One region of the uncultured Pseudomonas sp. genome, then DNA from elsewhere that is predicted to be linked to it. Evidence: predicted binding sites of a transcription regulator. Region 1 holds the regulator's gene; each other region holds the start of a gene.
What was found. Region 1 encodes sigma-54, which starts transcription at its own class of promoters, with help from an activator protein. Its sites were predicted from a motif close to ANTGGCATNNANNTTGCTNT; they were not measured.

Region 1 (4,800 bases):
CAGAACGCCCAGGGCGATGTCGAGGTGTTCACTTCCGTCGGCAAACCGGCCTACTACGAACAACTGCCGTCAGCCGACAAGCAGATCGTCAAGGCCTACGGCCTGACCATCCAGTACTTCATGGCCAACGAGCGCGTGGTGCTGATCGATCAGGCCAAGGTAATCCAGGAAGGCAACACCTTCGAAGGCGAGAAAATCGTCTATGACACCCAGCGCCAGATCGTTAACGCCGGCCGCGCCACAGGCACCAATGTCACTGCGCCACGCCCGCGTATCGACATGGTGATCCAGCCGAAGAACAAACCAGCCGAACAGCAGGCGCAGTAATAATGGCCACATTGAAAGCCCAACACTTGGCCAAAAGTTACAAAGGCCGCCAGGTCGTGCGCGACGTCAGCCTGAGCATCGACAGTGGACAGATCGTTGGTCTACTGGGCCCCAACGGAGCCGGTAAAACCACCTGTTTCTACATGATCGTCGGCCTGGTACAAGCCGACCAAGGCCGCGTGATGATTGATGACCTCGACGTCAGTCATCAGCCGATGCATGGCCGTGCGCGCGCCGGCATTGGCTATCTGCCGCAGGAAGCCTCGATTTTCCGTAAGCTCAGCGTGGCCAACAACATCATGGCCATCCTGGAAACCCGCAAGGACCTCGACGGCGCCGCTCGCCGCAAGGAACTTGAAGGCTTGCTGCAGGAGTTCCACATCAGCCATATCCGCGACAACCTCGGCATGAGCCTGTCCGGTGGTGAACGCCGCCGCGTGGAAATTGCTCGCGCCCTGGCGACCAACCCCAAATTCATTCTGCTCGACGAGCCGTTCGCCGGCGTCGACCCGATTTCAGTCGGTGATATCAAGCAGATCATCCACCACCTCAAGGCCAAAGGCATCGGTGTACTGATCACCGACCATAACGTCCGCGAAACCCTGGATATTTGCGAAATCGCTTATATCGTCAGCGATGGCCAGCTGATTGCGGAAGGTGATGCCGAGACGATTCTGGCCAACCAGACCGTGAAAGAAGTGTATCTGGGGCATGAGTTCAGGCTGTAACCACGGCTTTTCTCAAGCCTACTGCAGCCAAGGCTAGGCAAAACCTTTAGAGTCAGGCATATAATTTGCTTCCTGGTGGCGTTTTTCAAAAACGCCCTGTAGTGGATTGCGCACAGACGCCGGTAAATAAGGTCTGCAATGAAACCATCGCTAGTCCTGAGAATGGGCCAGCAGCTGACGATGACACCGCAGCTGCAACAGGCCATCCGCCTACTCCAACTGTCGACCCTGGATCTACAACAAGAGATCCAGGAAGCCTTGGAGTCCAACCCGATGCTCGAACGCCAAGAAGAAGGCGATGATTTCGACAACTCGGACCCCATGGCCGATGGCGCAGAAAGCGCGACGCCCAACGAGCAGCCCGAGACGCCCTATCAAGAAACCACTTACCAGGAAGCCACACAAACCGTGGACAACCTGGAAGAGGGTGATTGGGGGGACCGCATCCCGAACGAACTACCGGTCGACACCGCCTGGGAAGACATCTACCAGACCAGTGCCAGTAGCCTACCCAGCAGCACCAACGATGACGACGAGTGGGACTTCACCACCCGCACATCCAGTGGCGAGAGCCTACAGAGCCACCTGCTCTGGCAACTCAATCTGGCCCCAATGTCAGACAAGGATCGCCTGATCGGCATAACCTTGATCGACTGCATCAACGAACAGGGTTATTTGGAAGAGACTCTGGAAGAAGTGGTTGAGGCCTTTGACCCAGAACTGGACATCGAGCTCGACGAAGTCGAAGCCGTGCTGCACCGTATTCAGCAGTTCGAGCCCACCGGCATTGCCGCACGCAACCTCGGTGAATGCCTGCTCCTGCAACTGCGCCAGCTGCCCGCAAACACACCGTGGATGAGCGAAGCCCAGCGCCTCACCGGCGACTACCTCGACCTCCTCGGCAGCCGCGACTACAGCCAACTGATGCGCCGCATGAAGCTCAAGGAAGATGAGCTGCGCCAGGTTATCGACCTGATTCAGAGCCTCAACCCGCGCCCCGGCTCGCAGATTGAATCCAGCGAGCCGGAATACGTGGTGCCCGACGTGATCGTGCGCAAACACAATGAACGCTGGCTGGTGGAGCTCAACCAGGAGGCCATGCCGCGCCTGCGGGTCAATGCGCAATACGCCGGTTTTGTGAAGCGTGCCGACTCCAGCGCCGACAACACCTTTATGCGCAACCAGCTGCAAGAGGCGCGCTGGTTTATCAAAAGCCTGCAAAGCCGCAACGAAACCCTGATGAAGGTCGCCACGCAGATCGTCGAACACCAGCGCGGCTTCCTCGACTATGGCGATGAGGCCATGAAGCCGCTGGTTCTGCATGACATCGCCGAAGCCGTCGGCATGCACGAATCAACCATTTCGCGGGTCACCACGCAAAAGTTCATGCACACCCCGCGCGGTATTTACGAACTGAAATACTTCTTCTCCAGCCACGTCAGCACCTCTGAAGGCGGTGAATGTTCGTCCACCGCGATCCGCGCCATCATCAAAAAACTGGTCGCAGCGGAAAATGCGAAAAAGCCGTTGAGTGACAGCAAGATCGCTGGTCTACTGGAGGCACAAGGTATTCAAGTCGCTCGCCGCACGGTCGCCAAATACCGTGAGTCCCTCGGCATTGCGCCCTCCAGCGAGCGCAAACGATTGATTTAAGCGGCAGAACAAGGAAGACAGATCGCACCGCGCAGAACACGTCAGGCTCGGTCTTATCGCTCAACAGCCATACAGCTCTGAGCAATCAGCGTAAACCCTGATACGTTCTGCCTACGTCTTCCATGCCACAGTGTTCCGGCGGCAGGCCTCTCGCCTGTCTCTTACACACGGTAACAAGGAGAAAGCGGTATGCAAGTCAACATCAGTGGACACCAGCTGGATGTGACCGACGCCCTGCGCGACTATATCGGCGAAAAACTCGGCCGATTAGAACGCCACTTCGACAAGATCACCAACGTACAAGTCATCATGGAGGTCGAGAAACTCAAGCAGAAAATCGAAGCGACCCTGCATATTGCAGGCGGTGAAGTGGTCGCCAATGCCGAGCATAACGACATGTACGCCGCCATCGATTTACTGACTGACAAACTCGATCGACAACTCATCAAATACAAGGAAAAACAGCTCGATCGTCAACAGGGCGCCATGTCCCGCTGACGTCGTCTATCTCCTATGATCCGACTTGAAACCATCCTGACCCCCGGCCGTTCCTTGGTGAACGTGCCGGGCGGCAGCAAAAAACGTGTTCTCGAACAAATTGCCAACCTGGTGGCGCGCGAGCTGCCTGACCTGGACGGCCAAGATATTTTCGAAAGCCTGATTGCCCGTGAAAAACTCGGCTCGACCGGCTTTGGCAATGGCATCGCCATTCCGCACTGCCGCTTACCGGGTTGTACCGCACCGATCAGCGCCTTACTGCGCCTGGACGCAGCAGTGGACTTCGACGCCATCGACGGCGCGCCAGTCGACCTGCTGTTTGTGCTGCTGGTACCAGAAGCCGCCACTGATGCTCACCTAGAATTGCTTCGGCAGATAGCCAGCATGCTCGACCGCAGCGATGTTCGCGCCAGCCTGCGCCAAGCCGAAAGCAGCGAAACCTTGTATCAAGTGGTCGTCGACATACAAAGCCAACTCAATAGAGCCTGAGCATGCGCCTGATCATCGTTAGCGGTCGTTCCGGCTCCGGTAAGAGCACGGCCCTCGATGTACTCGAGGACAACGGTTTCTACTGCATCGACAACCTGCCCGCCGGGCTGCTGCCTGAACTGGCTGAGCGCGCCCTGCTGCATACTGAGCTGCTGCATCCGCAGGTCGCGGTATCCATTGATGCGCGCAACTTGCCGAGCCATCTCAAGCGCTTCCCCGAGCTGCTCGAAGAAGTTCGCGCCCGGCACATCAAGTGCGATGTGCTCTACCTGGACGCCGACGAAGAAACCCTGCTCAAGCGCTTTTCGGAAACCCGCAGACGCCACCCACTGACCAACGAGAGTCGCTCGCTGGCTGAAGCCATCGCCGATGAAAGCGCGCTGCTGGGGCCAATCACTGACTTGGCCGACCTGAAGATCGACACCACTCACCTCAACCTGTACCAGCTGCGGGACAGCCTCAAACTGCGCCTGCTCAACCAGCCTGAGCCAGGTACCGCATTTCTGCTCGAATCCTTTGGTTTCAAGCGCGGCATGCCGGTGGACGCCGACCTAGTGTTCGATGTGCGCTGCCTGCCCAATCCCTACTGGAAGCCCGATTTACGTGATTTCTCTGGGTTGGATCAGCCGGTAGTCGAGTACCTCACAGCCCAGGCCGATGTCGAAGACATGTACCAGGACATCCTCGCCTACCTGACCAAATGGCTACCGCGCTTTGCCGCCAGCAACCGCGCCTATGTCACAGTAGCGATAGGCTGTACCGGCGGACACCACCGCTCGGTATACCTGGCCAATCGTTTGGGTGAAACCCTCAAACCCATCCTGAAAAACGTTCAGATTCGCCACCGCGACCTCAGTTAAGGAATTGCCGCGATGCCCGCCTGCGAAATCATCATTATCAACAAGCTTGGCCTGCATGCCCGTGCCGCAGCCAAATTTGTTGGCGTTGCCGGGCGCTATCCTTGCCAGGTCAGAGTCGGCCGCAGCGCCGACAGCCTGGTTGATGGCAAAAGCATCATGGCGGTGATGATGCTCGCCGCCGGCAAAGGCACTGGCGTGCATCTGCATACTGAAGGTGAGCAGGATGCCGAAGCGCTGCACGCGCT
Region 2 (4,800 bases), 3.7 Mb from region 1:
TATGCACTTTCAGGGCATCCAGCGCCGCCTGATCGCGGGTCATCAGGGCCACACTGACCTGCATATAGCGGGCGCGCCCCTGATAGTTGAAATTCACCACGAATGCCGGCGACAGCTCTTCATAGATCGCCGCCAGCTTGACGGGTACCGCAGGCTCGGCATTGGCGCCGGCTTTGGCTTCTTCAGCGCCTGCGTCCTTCTTGCTCAAGAAGAACCACGTGCCGCCCACTGAAAGGCCAACAGCCAGCAGCACGGCGAGCGCGATGATGATGATCAGCTTCATTTTACCGGCTGGTTTCGCCTCACCATCTGCTGGCGTTTGCGCTGCTTCATTCTTAGCCATGCCAATAATCCGTCGTTATTCGGAGTTTGATCCGTTATCAAAGGGTTAAGAGCAAGTGTTATGCCAGTCTGTCAACAAACCTGCTCAATACGGGTGGCCAGCACCTGAGGGTGTTCGGCCAAGGCATCGGGTAAGCGCACGCCCCAAACAAAATCGCCCGACTCCCACACAGTGGGCGTCGGGCGAAATGCAGTTTAGATCAGTGCGTCACGCAACTACAGCGGCAAGCACCTCAGGCGTAGTAATCAACCAAGCCACGAACACCGCCAGAGGTCGCGCGGGTTGATTCAACTGCGCTCAAATGCAGCTCCTCATCCCCGCCAAGCGACTCACCGGAGGCACCTCCACGCCCTCGCTCATCGCCACCACCCTGCCCTTGCCAGCCACGGCTGAGCGACTGATCGGAGACGCTTACGTCCAGCTGGTTCATGCCTTGCTGGGCAAACAGCTCACGCAGGCGATGCATCTGCGCATCCAGCGCCTCACGCACCCCTGCATGCGGGCTGGCGAAGGTCACTTGGCTTTGTTCTTGGCTGACGCTGATACGCACTTCCAGACGCCCCAGCTCAGCGGGGTCGAGCTGAATCTCGGCGGACTTAAGGTTCTGGCTGGACATCACCATCACGCGATCCACCACCGCCTCACTCCAACCGCCCTGCTGCATTGGCACCGGCTGCCCAACCACCGGCGCTCGTGCAGACAGCGAATTCTGTTGGCCAATGGCCTGAGTCAACGCATTGAGCTTGCTGACGAAGTTCTCTGGGGTATTGTTCGCCGTGCCTTCCTTCAGGGCCTCAAGGCTTTTGCCTGTGAGGACTTCAAGCTCTAGCTCCGGCAACTCAAGCGCATCTCCCCCTATGGGCATCTCGTCTTGCACCACCTGACTGGCCAGCATGTTCTGGCTGGCACTTTGGCTCGCCAGGCTGGCCTGACCCAGCGGTGAAGCCGCTTGCTCCGCCAGGGCTTTTTCCTTCGCGCCTATTTCCAACGCCATGCGCACCGCTGGCAATTGGTTGAGCGCATCCAGTTCAGCATCGAAGCTGGCCTCGGTCAGGCTCGCCGGCCCCGAGCTGGTCAACCCGCTAGTCACCAACAAGGGCGCCGGCTGGCTATCGAGGGTGAGCTCTTGCGCCTCTTCCGCCGGCAACTCGCCGGTGATACCGAGCAATAACAGCGGATCAAGCGCAGCCCCCTGGTTTTCCGGCTCACTCGGCAAAGGCTTGCCGCTATCGGCAACCTCACTCTGCCCGGTGGCGGCAACGACCTGCGGATCATCGTCTGGCTTTTCTGTGGTTTTGCTTTCGCGCGCCGGTTTGGCAGATGCGTCGTTACGCTCTGCGGCCTTAGCCTGTCGCTCCTTGGCATACACCTGGGAGAAGCTGGAGGCCTCGTTCTTATTGGTCTGCGCGGTTTTTTCCGGCGGTTTTGATGCAGCAGCCCTGGGCTTTACTTCAGGTGCCGACTTGAGCAACAAATCGGGGGCAACGGACATGGATACTCTCCGCTCGGGGTTGGTCGTGCAGAGGTTTTTGCAAGGTGCGGGCCAACTTGTTGACGCAAGCATCCGCGATGGCGCAATGCCGCAGAAGCGCGCCGAGCGCAGTAACACTAGCGCCGATAACGTTGACGCTCGGACTTAAGCAGGATGCGCACGATGGCAAATTCACGTTCAATCTGCTCAACCAACTCAGCGGCTGGCTCCAACTGCTCGCGCCGCCCGGCCTCCTCCAGTTGTTTGCACAACCCAACCAGCATCAGTGCGCCCATATTGCTGCAACTGCCCTTAAAGCTGTGCGCCGCCAGACGCAAACCCTGCGCATCCGCCACCTGCTCAGCCTGCCGCAGCACCAGCAGGCGCTCTTCAGAGTCGATCAGAAAAGTATCCAGTAGCACCGGATATTCATCTTCCATGACGTCCTGCAAGGCCAACAACACTGTGCTATCAAGGTGAATATCGGACAACGGCTCACTCCCTGGGCGTTATGCTGCCGATTATGCCCCAGGCGACCAGGAAAACTCCACGCGCACCCCAGGCTCACCATCGCCCCAACTGCAACGCTCACTCAGATGCCTGACCAGAGCCAGCCCACGACCACTTAAGCTATGGACATTTCGGGGGGACGTCGGCAATCGCTGCGCATCAAAACCAGAGCCGCTGTCCTCGACCCGCACAATCAAACGCCCGCCCGCCCCCTCGGGCAGTAACTGCAGATGAAAACGCACAAACCCGTTGGTTAGCGCCGCCAGGCGCACGCTGCGCTGACGGTAATACTCGGCAAATCCCTCGGCATTCGCCTTGAGCGCCGAATCCAGCCCCAACACGCCATGCTCCAGGGCATTCGAATACAGCTCGGCCAACACACTGAACAAGGCACCACCCTGGGGCCGCAGCCCTTGCACCTCGAGCAACAACTGCAAGAGAAATGGCAGCGGATTGAAATGCCGCAGGGTTTCACCGCGAAACTCGAAGCTTGCCGACCAATCCAGTGAATGGCTCTGTCCATTGTCGGCAAAGGCCAGTGGCGGCCGGCTCAACGTTGCCTGATCGACCAGGCTAACCTCAACCAGGCTGACATCATCCTGCTGCTCGCCGCTGAAGTGGGTCAGCGCCTGCTGGATCTCAGAAAACAGCGTCGCCTGTTGTCGGTTGGCGTTGAACACCTCAAGCAAACGCCCTTCACCGAACAACTCCCCCTGCTTGCTGCAAGCCTCCAGCACGCCATCTGAGAGCAGGAAAACCCGATCACCGAGCGCCAGCGGATAGACCTCGTACTTGTCATTGAACGCGCTTGGCTCCAACACCCCCAGCGGCAAGTGCCGCGACACCAGCGGTATACGCTGGCCATTGCCGCGTAACAAATAGCCATCCGGCAAACCACCGTTCCACACCTCGACCACCTGGCGCTGGAAGCTGATGTTGAGCACGGTAGCGCAGCAAAATACCCCGACCGGAAGGATGTGCTTGAGCTTGGCGTTGATCTCACGCAGCACCTCGACCAGCGAATAGCCTTTGGCCGTCATGCCATAAAACACCTCGGCCAGTGGCATCGCGCCTATCGCGGCAGGCAAGCCGTGACCGGTGAAATCGCCCAGCAGCACATGCATGCCGCCCGAAGGCTTGAACGCAGCCAGCAGCAGATCACCGTTAAACACCGCATAGGGCGATTGCAGGTAGCGAATGTTCGGGGCATCCAGGCAACCGGAGTGGGTCACCTTGTCGAATACCGCCTTAGCCACACGCTGCTCGTTGAGCAGGTGTTCGTTGTGCATGGCAATCAGGTCGCGTTGCTGCAACACCGTGTCTTGCAGGCGGCGCAAGCGGTCCATGGCCTTGATTTTGGCTTCGAGAATGACCCGGTTATACGGTTTGGCGAGAAAGTCATCACCACCGGCCTCCAGGCAACGCACCAGCGCTTCGCCTTCGGTCAGGGAGGTGAGAAAGATGATCGGCACCAGCTCTTCGCCAGCTGCCTGTTTGATTCGCCGTGCGGCGTCGAAGCCGTCCATTACCGGCATCAAGGCGTCCATCAGCACCAGCTGTGGGCGTTCCAACTCGAACAAAGCCACCGCCTCCATGCCATTGCTGGCCGTCAGCACCCGGTGCCCCTGACGGCTAACGATGGTCGACAACAGCATGCGATCGGCGGCGTTGTCCTCGGCGATCAGTATGGACAGGCGCTCTGGCATAGCACGCGCCCCAGTCAGGTAATTTTGAACAGCTGCTCGAAATTCGAGATGGCGAGGATTTTGCGTACATCCGGGTTGCAGTTAAGCAGGCTGATCTGCGCACTGTCGCCACCGGCGTGATCACGCAGCAACAGCAGCATGCCGAGCGCCGAACTGTCCAGATAGGTGGTGCCCTGAAGGTCTACGACATAGCACTGCGGCGGGCTGCTGACGCGCTCATAGGCATTACGAAACTCCTGATGCGCACCGAAATCGAAGCGTCCCTGAATCACAATGGTCAGCTCTTGCCCATCAGCTGAGGGCTGCGAGGTGATAGCCATGCATTACTCCTTTTAACGAAAAGACCAGGCCGCACGTTCCAGTGAGCCAAGCTGCAGGTTATGCATAGTCAAGATGTAGCACCGCAATGCCCACGCAGCAACTGTTTAGGCGCTATTGAGTGGTCATTGAAGGTGGTTTAGCGGCGCTTAATACTGGGACTCACGCGCCACCAGACGCTGCGAGAGCTCATCGAGCAGTTTTTGCTCGCGTTTGTCTTCGGCCATACGCGCTTCGTCCTGATAGCGTTTGACCAGCTTGCGCAAGCCTTCCATGCGCGCGTAGCGCTGCTGCCAGACCTCGCGCACCTTGTCCATATTCGCGCGGTGCCAATCGACACTGTTGCGCTGCTGGCCGATGGCGCCTTCCAGCTGGCTAAGAAAGCGCTGGTAGTTCATCAGCCATTGCCCGGAAACACCACGCTGGCCTTCACTGATCCATTGTTGCTGGTA
Region 3 (4,800 bases), 2.1 Mb from region 1:
ATATGTTCGCCGTGCGCAATGTCACCCGCTTTAACGAAGCGGTTTTGGCCAAGCCAGTGGGCGCGCTGCATGATTGGGAAATTTTCGTCGGCCTGGCCAAGGCTTTTGCCGGCAAGAATGGCCTGGAGCTCAAGCCGACCATGGCGCCTGAACAGATGATCGACATGGGTCTGCGTGCCGGTGCCTATGGCGATAAATCGGAACATAAACTGTCTCTGGCTACGCTGCGCGAACACCCGCACGGTCTCGACCTGGGCGCACTCAAGCCGAACCTGGTCGGGCGCCTGAAAACCATCAATCAGCAGGTGCAGGCTGCGCCGGCGGTGATCATGGCCGACCTGCAACGCTTTGCCGAACAACCAGCGGTCAAGGCCGACGAGCTACTGCTGATTGGCCGCCGCCATGTGCGCAGCAATAACTCCTGGATGCATAACTACCATCGCCTGGTTAAAGGCAAACCGCGCCATCAGCTGTTGATGCACCCGGCAGACCTGAGCCTGCGTGGGCTGATAGATGGTCAACGAGTGCGCGTGCGTTCGCGGGTTGGGGTGATTGAGGTCGAGGTCGCCGCCAGCGACGAGATGATGGCCGGCGTGGTCAGCCTGCCGCATGGCTGGGGCCATGCGCGGCCTGGCGTACAGATGAGCATTGCCAGCGCGCAACCGGGTGCCAGCGCCAATGACCTGACCGATGAACGGCAACTCGACAGCCTGTCCGGTAATGCCGCGCTGAATGGTGTGCCGGTGCAGGTGGAGGCGGCCTGACGCGCACCGTTTAGGTTACGCACGCGACAGGGAAGGCCGAGCATTACGCTCGGCTTTTCGCTACAATGCGCCACCGCGCCGACCCGTGAGTCGGAAAGTTAAGTCCTGAGGTGCCCAATGGATATCATCGAAACCATCAAAGAGCAGATCGCCGCTAACACCGTTCTGCTGTACATGAAAGGCTCGCCGAACGCTCCGCAGTGCGGCTTTTCTTCCAAGGCTGCGCAGGCTGTGATGGCTTGTGGCGAGAAGTTCGCCTACGTCGACATCCTGCAGAACCCGGAAATCCGCGCCAATCTGCCGAAGTACGCCAACTGGCCAACTTTCCCGCAACTGTGGGTTGGCGGTGAGCTGGTCGGCGGTAGCGATATCATGGCGGAAATGTTCGACAAGGGTGAGCTGCAGACCCTGATCAAAGAGGCTGTGCAGAAAGCCGACGCGTAAGCCGACGCTGCATAAACAACAAACCCCGCCAAGTGCGGGGTTTGTTGTTTATGGCGTGGGCGTTTATTCGTCCATCTGCGACTGCAGGTAGTTCTGCAGGCCGACCGAGTTGATCAAGCTGAGCTGAGTTTCCAGCCAGTCGATGTGCTCCTCCTCGGAGCAGAGGATGTCTTCCAGCATTTCGCGGCTGGCGTAATCGCCGACGCTTTCGCAGTAGGCAATTGCCGCTTTCAGATCAATCAGCGCCTTGTGTTCGATCTTCAGGTCGCACTCAAGCATTTCCTGAGTGTTTTCACCGATCAGGATCTTGCCGAGGTCTTGCAGGTTCGGCAGGCCCTCAAGGAACAGGATGCGCTTGATTAGCTTGTCCGCATGCTTCATCTCGTCGATGGACTCGTGGTACTCGTGCTCACCGAGTTTCTTCAGGCCCCAGTCCTCATACATGCGCGCATGCAGGAAGTACTGGTTGATCGCGACCAGCTCGTTACCGAGGATCTTGTTCAGATGCTGAATGACTTTCTTGTCGCCTTTCATGTCTGCGTCTGCCTTGCAGGGGAGTTAGCACCTGATTCTGGGCTGCAGGTTTTTTACTGTCAAACCTAAGTGCCTGAATTAAAAGTTGAAATTAATCTGAGTAAGAACGCTTTCGTTCTGCATCTGGGTGCTAACGCGTTGAATTGCGAACATAAAAAAACCGGACGCTAGGTCCGGTTCTTCACTGCACGTTCAATCAGGCGGCAACAAAGTTTGCCGGGTAGGCCATGGCGGCCTGGCTGCTTTGCACGTCGCTCAAGGTTTCGCGTACCACTTGCTTGGCCAGGCAGGCGCATTTGCCGCATTGGCTGGCAACCCCGAGGGTCGCGCGGACATCACGGTAGCTGCAGCAGCCTTCATAAATGGCTTCGCGGATCTGACCGTCAGTAACACCTTCGCAGAGACAGACGTACATGATTAAGGCTCGTGGCAGGGCAGTGGTTGATGCGAAGGATACTAATGCTAATGAGAATGCTTGTCAAAGATGACTGTCGTTGACTGACAGGCGGTGGTCGCTGGCCTGTCAGTTCGGGCTGCTGCTTACGGGGGCGTGCCCCGGCGGGTGTTTCGAACTTGCCGCAGAGCAGCGTCAGAGCCTGGTTGCAGAGGAAGAGTCGCAACCTAGCGTCACAACACAATCGTTACGCTGGCGTGTCTGTTGCCGGGCTGGGCGGCAAACGCCCGCGCATGATTGCCGCTTGCCTGTCCGCAGGCGGAAAGCGCTTGCCGCTTTGCCGCGTTCCGCGCCTTTATTGTTAGTTAAGTTATTGATAAATAGATAAAAAATAAAATGGCACAGGCTTTGCTTGTGGTCTTGCACGGAAAACAGCAACGCCAACTGGCAAAGGTTTCTGACCATGAGCATCAGTTTCGATCGGGCACTCGGCATTCATGAAAAAGCTCTCGGCTTTCGCACCCAGCGTGCCGAGGTGCTGGCCAACAACATTGCCAACGCAGACACGCCTAATTTCAAAGCGCGTGACCTGCAGTTCGCCAGTGTATTAGCCGAGCAAAGCGCTCAGGGCCAGCGCGGCGCGGCCAGCCTGAATCGAACCAATAGTCAGCATATTCCTGCTGATGGCGTGACGCTCAGCGATGCCAGCCTGGCGTATCGCACGCCGATGCAGGCCTCGATTGATCAGAACACCGTCGACCTGCAAATCGAACAATCCAACTACGCAGAGAACTCGGTGCAGTTCCAAGCCAGTTTCACTCTGCTCAACAGCAAATTCAAAGGGCTGGTCAGCGCCCTGCGCGGCGATTAATAGGAGCCTGAAGCCATGTCACTTACCAGTGTTTTCAACATCGCCGGAATGGGTATGAGCGCCCAGAGCACTCGCCTGAACACCATCTCCAGCAACATCGCCAACGCCGAGACGGTTTCCTCGAGCATTGATCAGACTTACCGCGCGCGTCATCCGGTGTTCGCCACCGTGTACCAGTCAGCGCAAGACGGTGGTCGTGGCTCGTTGTTCGCCGATCAGGACAATGCCGGTGCCGGCGTCCAGGTGCTGGGAGTGGTCGAAGATCAAAGCAGCCTGGTGCCACGCTATGAGCCCAACCACCCAGCGGCCGATGAGGGCGGTTATGTCTACTACCCCAACGTCAATGTGGTGGAGGAAATGGCCGACATGATTTCCGCCAGTCGGGCTTTCCAGACCAACACCGAAATGATGAACACCGCCAAGCAAATGATGCAGCGCGTATTGACCCTAGGTCAGTAAGCCGTCGGATAAGGAGCGCAGGGTTATGAGCACGATTGGCGATGTCAGCGGTACGGCGCTGGACCAATACCAGATCAAGCAGGGCAGCAGTCAGAACAAGGAACTCGGCAAAAACGAGTTTCTTAATTTGCTGGTGGCCCAGTTGAATAACCAGAACCCGCTTGAGCCGCAGGGCAATGGTGAGTTTATCGCTCAGCTGGCGCAGTTCAGCCAGGTTGAAGGCATCGAGAAACTCAACACCAGCATGGGCTCCTTGGTCAGTGGCTATCAGTCTTCCCAAGCGCTGCAGGCGTCTTCGCTGGTCGGGCGTAAGGTCATCGTGCCGACGGACAAGGCGGTGGTCGACACCAGCGAGAGCTTTAAAGCCAGTCTGGTTTTGCCGGCTAGCAGCAGCAACGTCTACGTCAATATTTACGACAAGTCAGGTTCGGCAGTAAGCCGAGTCAACTTGGGCGATCAGGCCGCCGGTAACGTCAGCTTTATCTGGGATGGTAAGGACTCCAGCGGCAATCTGTTGCCGCCCGGCACCTATAAGTTCGAGGCACAAGCTACTTATGCTGAAGGCACCAAGGGGCTTTACACCATGCTGCCGGCTAACGTCGACAGCGTCACCCTAGGCGGCAGCGAGTTGATGTTGAACCTGGCAGGGCTTGGCAGCGTGCCTATGTCGCAAGTACAGGTTATCGGTCAGTAACTAACGGTTTTAGCCGCCGGCTGTCCGGCAAAGGAGTCTTCCATGAGTTTCAACATAGGGCTTAGCGGTCTGCGTTCCGCAACCAGCGACCTCAACGTGACCGGTAACAACATCGCCAACGCCGGTACGGCAGGCTTTAAGCAGTCGCGTGCAGAGTTTGCCGATGTGTACTCGGCTTCGGTGAACGGTATGGGTAAAAACGCGATTGGCAGCGGCGTAATGTTGAGCAGCGTTTCGCAGTTGTTCAATCAGGGCAATATCAACAACACACAAAATGCTCTGGATCTGGCGATCAACGGTAACGGTTTCTTCCAGACCAGCAACAACGGTGACGTTAGTTATACCCGAGCCGGCTACTTCGGCACTGACCGTGATGGTTTTATGGTCAATAACTTTGGCTACAAGCTGCAGGGCTATGCCGTCGATGGTAATGGCAACCTGCAGAATGGCGTGATCAACGACCTGCGCATTGAGACTGCGAGCCAATCGCCGAAGGCGACCACGACGTTGGATCAAACCTACAATCTGAACTCGACCAATAAGGTGCCTACAGCCTGGCAGGGGGCTTATGACAATACGATTCAGACTGCTTATGACACTGCTTACAGTACCTCTATTCTTTCAGCTGCTGATCCCGCTA

Region 2: a site for sigma-54 is predicted at 1,872-1,891, ahead of Q0V31_RS19355 (flagellar hook-length control protein FliK). Genes of this name have one in related genera too.
Region 3: a site for sigma-54 is predicted at 2,532-2,551, ahead of flgB (flagellar basal body rod protein FlgB). Genes of this name have one in related genera too.

What each region holds. Positions count from the first base shown of each region.
Region 1 covers NZ_OX044366.1:472,069-476,868, forward strand. Annotated here, with positions in the region: gene lptA (lipopolysaccharide transport periplasmic protein LptA) at 1-327, shown strand, start outside; gene lptB (LPS export ABC transporter ATP-binding protein) at 330-1,055, shown strand; gene Q0V31_RS02305 (RNA polymerase factor sigma-54) at 1,194-2,708, shown strand; gene raiA (ribosome-associated translation inhibitor RaiA) at 2,898-3,206, shown strand; gene ptsN (PTS IIA-like nitrogen regulatory protein PtsN) at 3,222-3,695, shown strand; gene rapZ (RNase adapter RapZ) at 3,698-4,555, shown strand; gene Q0V31_RS02325 (HPr family phosphocarrier protein) at 4,568-4,800, shown strand, end outside.
Region 2 covers NZ_OX044366.1:4,153,928-4,158,727, forward strand. Annotated here, with positions in the region: gene fliL (flagellar basal body-associated protein FliL) at 1-343, opposite strand, end outside; gene Q0V31_RS19355 (flagellar hook-length control protein FliK) at 576-1,835, opposite strand; gene Q0V31_RS19360 (Hpt domain-containing protein) at 1,952-2,305, opposite strand; gene Q0V31_RS19365 (fused response regulator/phosphatase) at 2,336-4,030, opposite strand; gene Q0V31_RS19370 (STAS domain-containing protein) at 4,045-4,350, opposite strand; gene fliJ (flagellar export protein FliJ) at 4,498-4,800, opposite strand, start outside.
Region 3 covers NZ_OX044366.1:2,558,952-2,563,751, forward strand. Annotated here, with positions in the region: gene Q0V31_RS12050 (molybdopterin oxidoreductase family protein) at 1-764, shown strand, start outside; gene grxD (Grx4 family monothiol glutaredoxin) at 882-1,208, shown strand; gene bfr (bacterioferritin) at 1,272-1,742, opposite strand; gene Q0V31_RS12065 (bacterioferritin-associated ferredoxin) at 1,939-2,157, opposite strand; gene flgB (flagellar basal body rod protein FlgB) at 2,600-3,007, shown strand; gene flgC (flagellar basal body rod protein FlgC) at 3,023-3,466, shown strand; gene flgD (flagellar hook assembly protein FlgD) at 3,492-4,160, shown strand; gene Q0V31_RS12085 (flagellar hook protein FlgE) at 4,203-4,800, shown strand, end outside.